DNA from 2 places in the Delftia sp. HK171 genome. Region 2 is predicted to be linked to the other one. Evidence: riboswitches for the same ligand, from Rfam matches in the RefSeq annotation. Region 2 holds a riboswitch; the other holds the start of a gene.

Region 1 (3,325 bases), 520 kb from region 2:
GCGCTGGTGCGCAGCATTGTCGAGGCGCATGGCGGGCGCATCGAGGCTGCCGCCGCACGGCCCGGCCCGGGCACCATCTTCACGCTGCGCTTTCCCGTGCCCGAGCAGCCTGCGCTGGATTAGAGTCCCGCCATGCACGAAAGCCCCCCATGAGCACGCCCGCCAACCGCATCCTGATGATCGAGGACGACCCCGGCATCCGCCGCTTCGTGCGCCTGGTGCTGGAAGACGAAGGCTGGCAGGTCTTCGAGGCCGACAGCGCGCGCCGCGGCCTGATCGAGGCCGCCAGCCGCCAGCCCGACCTGGTCATCCTCGACCTGGGCCTGCCGGACGCCGATGGCAAGCAGGTCCTGACCGAGCTGCGCGGATGGTCCTCCGTGCCCGTGCTCGTACTCTCCGCGCGCGAGCGTGAGGACGAGAAGGTGGCCGCATTGGATGCCGGCGCCGACGACTACCTGGTCAAGCCCTTCGGCGTGCCCGAGCTGCTGGCCCGGCTGCGCGTGATGCTGCGCCGCCGCCAGCAACTGGGCGCCGCCGGTGGGGCGGGCGGCACCGCCGCGTCCAGCAAGGTGCACTTCGGCCCGGTGCAGGTGGACCTGGCCACGCATGAGGTGCGGCGCGCGGGGCAGCCGGTGCACCTCACGCCCATCGAATTCCGCCTGCTGGCGGCGCTGATCGCCGCCCAGGGCCGTGTGATGACCCATCGCCAGCTGCTGCTGCAGGTCTGGGGCCCCGAGTACCTGAGCCGCGCCCACTACCTGCGCGTGCACATGGCCAATCTGCGCCAGAAGATCGAGGACGAGCCGGCCCAGCCGCGCCACTTGGTGACCGAGCTGCAGGTGGGCTACCGGCTTGTGGGGCTGGGCGGTGAGGCATCCCCGGGATCGGTATAATCGGCGCCTCTCCGAGGAGCGTTGCAGCGGCCCCCACACATCAGGCGTGGTCGCGAGGCTCGGAGTCATACCTGCAACGACGCTCGCCCACGCTTTCTGTGCGGTGAGCTTTTTTTCGTCTCCCGCAGAACGTGGTTTTTCATTCATCTTTTGGAGAAAACCATGAACGCTGCTGTTCGTCCCGTTTCCGCCGACACGGCCATCGCTGACATTTCCCTCGCTGCCTGGGGCCGCAAGGAAATCCTGATCGCCGAAACCGAAATGCCCGGCCTGATGGCCACGCGCGAGGAATTCGCCGCTGCCCAGCCCCTCAAGGGCGCGCGCATCACCGGCTCGCTGCACATGACCATCCAGACGGCCGTGCTGATCGAGACGCTCAAGGCCCTGGGCGCCGAAGTGCGCTGGGCGTCTTGCAACATCTTCTCGACGCAGGACCACGCTGCTGCCGCCATCGCGGAAACCGGCACGCCCGTGTTCGCCATCAAGGGCGAATCGCTGGCCGACTACTGGGACTACACCCACCGCATCTTTGAATTCGGCGCCGCCGGCACCGAAGGCGAAGGCCCGAACATGATCCTGGACGACGGCGGCGACGCCACCATGCTGCTGCACCTGGGCATGCGTGCCGAAAAGGACCTGTCCGTGCTGGACAACCCCGCCTCCGAAGAAGAGAAGATCGCCTTCGCCGCCATCCGCGCCAAGCTGGCCCAGGACCCCACCTGGTACACGCGCAAGAGCGCCCACATCATCGGCGTGACCGAAGAGACCACGACCGGCGTGCACCGCCTCAACGAGATGTCGGCCAAGGGCACGCTGAAGTTCCGTGCCATCAACGTCAACGACTCCGTCACCAAGAGCAAGTTCGACAACCTCTACGGCTGCCGCGAATCGCTGGTGGACGGCATCAAGCGCGCCACCGACGTGATGATCGCCGGCAAGGTCGCCGTGGTGGCCGGCTACGGCGACGTGGGCAAGGGCTGCGCCCAGGCGCTGCGCGCGCTGTCGGCCCAGGTCTGGGTCACCGAGATCGATCCCATCAACGCCCTGCAGGCGGCCATGGAAGGCTACAAGGTCGTGACCATGGAATGGGCGGCAGACAAGGCCGACATCTTCGTGACCACCACCGGCAACCGCGACATCATCCGCCACGAGCACATGGTGGCCATGAAGAACGAAGCCATCGTCTGCAACATCGGCCACTTCGACAACGAGATCGACGTCGCCTCCATCGAGCAGTACCAGTGGGAAGAAATCAAGCCCCAGGTGGACCACATCACCTTCCCTGACGGCAAGAAGATCATCCTGCTGGCCAAGGGCCGCCTGGTGAACCTGGGTTGCGCCACCGGCCACCCCAGCTTCGTGATGAGCGCCTCGTTCGCCAACCAGACCATCGCCCAGATCGAGCTGTTCACCAAGCCCGACGCCTACGAGGTCGGCAAGGTCTACGTGCTGCCCAAGATCCTGGACGAGAAGGTCGCCCGACTGCACCTGAAGAAGGTCGGCGCCATGCTGACCGAACTGACGGACGGCCAGGCCGCCTATATCGGCGTGAGCAAGCAGGGCCCCTACAAGCCCGAAACTTATCGCTACTAAGCACCCCCTGAGGCGCTGACGCGCCTTCCCCCTCTCTACCCGCTTCGCGGGGGAGGGGGACGACGCCCTCGCTGCGGGGCGGCCCTTGCTTGGCGTCCCTGAGTTGGGTCGCGCCGGTTTCGGGCATTAGTCAACTGAGATTTCCTGGAGCGACGCTATGCGCGCAGATGTATTTTTGGTGGAAGCCGGCCATGCGGCCACGCGCTCGCAGGCGCAGCGGCTGATTGCGGGTGGCGTGCAATGGCGCATGACGCCGCTGACGCCTTGGAAGAAGGTTGCCAAGAACGGCGACGAGATTCCTGCGGGTGCCGAGCTGCAGCTGCTGGACGGGGCCGAGGCCCGGTTCATCTCGCGCGGTGGGCTGAAGCTGGAAGGCGCGCTGGCGGTCACCAAGCTGTCGGTGCAGGGCCTGCGCTGCCTGGACGTGGGCCAGAGCACGGGCGGTTTCACCGACTGCCTGCTGCAGGCGGGCGCTGCCCAGGTCATCGGCGTGGATGTGGGCCATGGCCAGTTGCACGACCGGCTGCGCTCGGATGTGCGTGTGATCTGCGTCGAGGGCGTCAACGCCCGCGCGGTGACGGCCGAGGGCCTGCAGGAGTCCTGCGAGGAAGTGCTGTCCGAACGCTGGGAAGAAGATCCCGACGACAACGACACCCAGCCCGTGGCGCCCTATGCCTGGATGCGCAACGGCGGTCTGGTCGATGAAGACTACGACGACAGCGACGACGCCAAGGAAAAAGAGATCGAGGCCTTCAAGGCCGAGCGCGCGGCCAAGGGCAAGGCCCGGGAAGAAGGCACGGTGGCCACGCAGCGCCGCCGACGCGCCGAGTTTGCCGACG
Region 2 (3,325 bases):
TTACAGGGTGGCGGGCAGCGGCATCTTCATCCAGCGCTGGGACAGGCCGGTCAGGCGGCCGTCGGCCTTGAGCTTGGTGATGATGGCGTCCACCTTCTGCAGCAGCGCCGGCTCGCCCTTGGCCACGCCGATGTAGCAGGGCGTGTCCTCGACTGCGAACTTCGCGTCCAGCTGGCGCAGCCTGGTGCGCTCGTTCACGGCGTTGGCCACGATGTTGCCCAGCGTCACCAGCTGCACCTGGCCCGTCAGATAGCTTTGCGCGGTGGCGTTGTTGTCCTCGTAGCGCTTGATGGTGGCCGAGGCCGGCGCCACCTGCGTGAGGGCCAGGTCCTCGGTGGAGCCGCGCGTCACGCCCACGGTCTTGCCGGCCAGGTCGGCAGGGGCCTTGATGCTCACGTCCTTGGGGCCGTAGACGCTCTTGGGGAAGGGTGCATAGGCCTGGGTGAAGTCGATCACCTTGGCGCGCTCGGCGTTCTTGCCCAGGCTGGAGATGACGATGTCGGCCTTGCCCGTGGTCAGGAAGGGGATGCGGTTGGTGCTGGTCACGGGCACCAGCTCCACCTTCACGCCCAGCTCCTGGGCGACCAGGGCGGCCATGTCGATGTCATAGCCCTGCAGCTTCAGGTCGGTGCCCAGCGAGCCGAAGGGCGGGAAGTCCTGCGGAATCGCCACGCGCAGCACGCCGGCCTTCTGGATGTTGGCCAGCATGTCGGCATGGGCTGCGCCGCCCAGGCCGGCAGCGGCCAGGGTGGCGGCCGCCAGGGCGGTGCGGATGAATGCGCGGCGGGGTGTCAGGGGGGAAGTCATGCGAAAGCTCCTTCGGAAGGTGGGGTGAGGCGAAAGGAAAGCGGGTCAGGGTCGGGCGCAGATGTATCGGGCGCTGTTGCGTCGGGCGCCGTTGCGTCGGGCGCCGCCGCGTCGTCCGGTGTGTCGAGATCGATGCCGCTGCGCCTGGCGGCCGACAGCAGGTGGGCGCGCATGGCGCCCGCGGCACCCGGCGCATCGCCGGCGCAGACGGCCTGCACGATGGCGTCGTGCTCGCGCACGGGCTGGTCGTCGGCGCCGCTCCAGGCAAACGGCAGGCGCAGGCTGTGGCTGATGGCCAGCTCCAGCTGGCGCGCCATGGCCACCAGGCCCGGGTTGCCCGACAGCTGGGCCAGCAGCAGGTGGAACTGCAGATCGGCGTCGGCGGCGGCCAGCAGGTCGCTGCGGGCGAGGGCGTGGGCCAGCTGGGACTGGGTCCATTGCAGCTGGCGCAGGCCGCTGTCGTCGGCGCGCACGGCCGCCAGCGCGGCCCAGCCGGGCTCCAGCACCAGGCGCAGCTCGATCAGCTGGCGCGGCGACAGCGTGCCCAGCGCCGGGGTGGCATAGGCGCGGTGCATGCGTGCACGGCCGCTGTGCGGGCCGTTGATGCGCACGCCCTTGCCCGGCTGGATCTCGACCAGGCCCAGGGCCTCCAGCATGGACAGCGCCTCGCGCAGCGAAGCGCGGCTGATGCCCAGCTGCCGGGCCAGCTCGCGCTGCGGCGGCAGCTGGCTGCCGCCGGGGTAGTGGCCGCTCAGGATGTGCTGCTGCAGCGTCTGGGCCATCGAGATCGGAATGCTTTGCATGGGCTGGCGAGGGTGGAGGGTTTTGGCCTGACTGGTCAGACCACGTACCCAGCAGATAGCGAATTGCGTGCCAGATGCAAAAAAAGGAGCGTTGTCTTCAGGCATTGCAAAGAATCCGGGGCGATGGGACATCGACAATCCGCCCCGAAGGCGCCGCCGGCGGCCCGCGCTGCCGCGCTTTGGTGCAGTGCCGCATGGCTTTGTGCAGGCCTGCCCCGAATGCGGGCGTAAAACCCGCACTGCAGGCCGCCGCCAGCCGCCGTAGAATCCCGGGCTTTGGCCCGAGGAGCGTTGCAGCGCGGCACCCGCCCATCCGTACACCGGATCGCGTGTCGCGTCAGGCTTGGGCCAGGTGCAGGTTCCCGGCCGGACCGCGCCCACGGTGCCAACGACGCTCACCTGTTGCCATGCCGTTTTTGCAGGTGAGCTTGATGTCGTCCTCTTTCACTCCCCCTCCCATGCGTCTGTCGGGCCTGGAGCCTGTCTCCATCGGCGAGGGCACGCTGTTCGTCAACGTGGGCGAGCGCACCAACGTCACGGGCTCCAAGGCCTTTGCACGCATGATCCTCAACGAGCAGTACGAGGAAGCGCTGTCCGTGGCACGCCAGCAGGTGGAAAACGGCGCCCAGGTGATCGACGTGAACATGGACGAGGCCATGCTGGACAGCAAGGCCGCCATGGTGCGCTTCCTGAACCTCATCGCCTCCGAGCCCGACATCGCCAAGGTGCCGGTCATGGTGGACAGCTCCAAGTGGGAGGTCATCGAGGCCGGCCTGCGCTGCCTGCAGGGCAAGGGCATCGTCAACTCCATCTCCATGAAGGAAGGCCTGGATGAATTCAAGCGCCAGGCCCGGCTGATCAGGCGCTACGGCGCGGCCGCCGTGGTCATGGCCTTCGACGAGAAGGGCCAGGCCGACACCTACCAGCGCAAGATCGAGATCTGCGAGCGCGCCTACCGCATCCTGGTGGACGAGGTGGGCTTCCCGCCCGAGGACATCGTCTTCGACCCCAATATCTTCGCCGTGGCCACCGGCATCGAGGAACACGACAACTACGCCGTGGACTTCATCGAGGCCGTGCGCTGGATCAAGAAGAATCTGCCCGGCGCCAAGGTCTCGGGCGGCGTCTCCAACGTGAGCTTCAGCTTCCGCGGCAACGACCCCGTGCGCGAGGCCATCCACACCGTGTTCCTGTACCACGCCATCTCGGCGGGCATGGACATGGGCATCGTCAACGCCGGCATGGTCGGCGTCTATGACGACCTGGAGCCCCAGCTGCGCGAGCGCGTGGAAGACGTGGTGCTCAACCGCCGCCCTGACGCCGCCGAGCGCCTGCTGGAGATTGCCGACGCCGCCAAGGGCGCCGCCAAGGACGACAGCAAGAAGCTCGAATGGCGCGGCACGCCCGAGAACCCGAAGACCGTGGGCGAGCGCCTGTCGCACGCCCTGGTGCACGGCATCACCGACTTCATCGTCGTCGACACCGAAGAGGCCTACCAGCAGATCGTGGTGCAGGGCGGCGGCCGCCCGCTGCACGTGATCGAAGGTCCGCTCATGGACGGCATGAACATCGTGGGCGACCTGTTCGGCGCCGGCAAGATGTTCCTGCCCCAGGTGGTCAAGTCGGCGCGCGTGATGAAGCAGGCCGTGGCCCACCTCGTGCCCTACATCGAAGAGGAAAAGCGCCAGCAGGAAGCGGCGGGCCTGGACGTGTCC

What was found. Region 2 has a riboswitch for S-adenosylhomocysteine ahead of metH (methionine synthase). Riboswitches for the same ligand answer to the same signal wherever they lie in the genome.
Region 1: it holds a riboswitch for S-adenosylhomocysteine, as region 2 does, so the genes downstream of both, ahcY (adenosylhomocysteinase) here and metH (methionine synthase) in region 2, are expected to answer to the same signal.

The regions. Positions count from the first base shown of each region.
Region 1 is NZ_CP018101.1:6,310,566-6,313,890, reverse strand. It holds gene BO996_RS28225 (sensor histidine kinase) at 1-123, shown strand, start outside; gene BO996_RS28220 (response regulator) at 150-893, shown strand; S-adenosyl-L-homocysteine riboswitch at 901-985, shown strand; gene ahcY (adenosylhomocysteinase) at 1,056-2,486, shown strand; gene BO996_RS28210 (TlyA family RNA methyltransferase) at 2,644-3,325, shown strand, end outside.
Region 2 is NZ_CP018101.1:398,451-401,775, reverse strand. It holds gene BO996_RS01865 (transporter substrate-binding domain-containing protein) at 1-807, opposite strand; gene BO996_RS01860 (FadR/GntR family transcriptional regulator) at 804-1,610, opposite strand; S-adenosyl-L-homocysteine riboswitch at 1,888-2,014, shown strand; gene metH (methionine synthase) at 2,069-3,325, shown strand, end outside.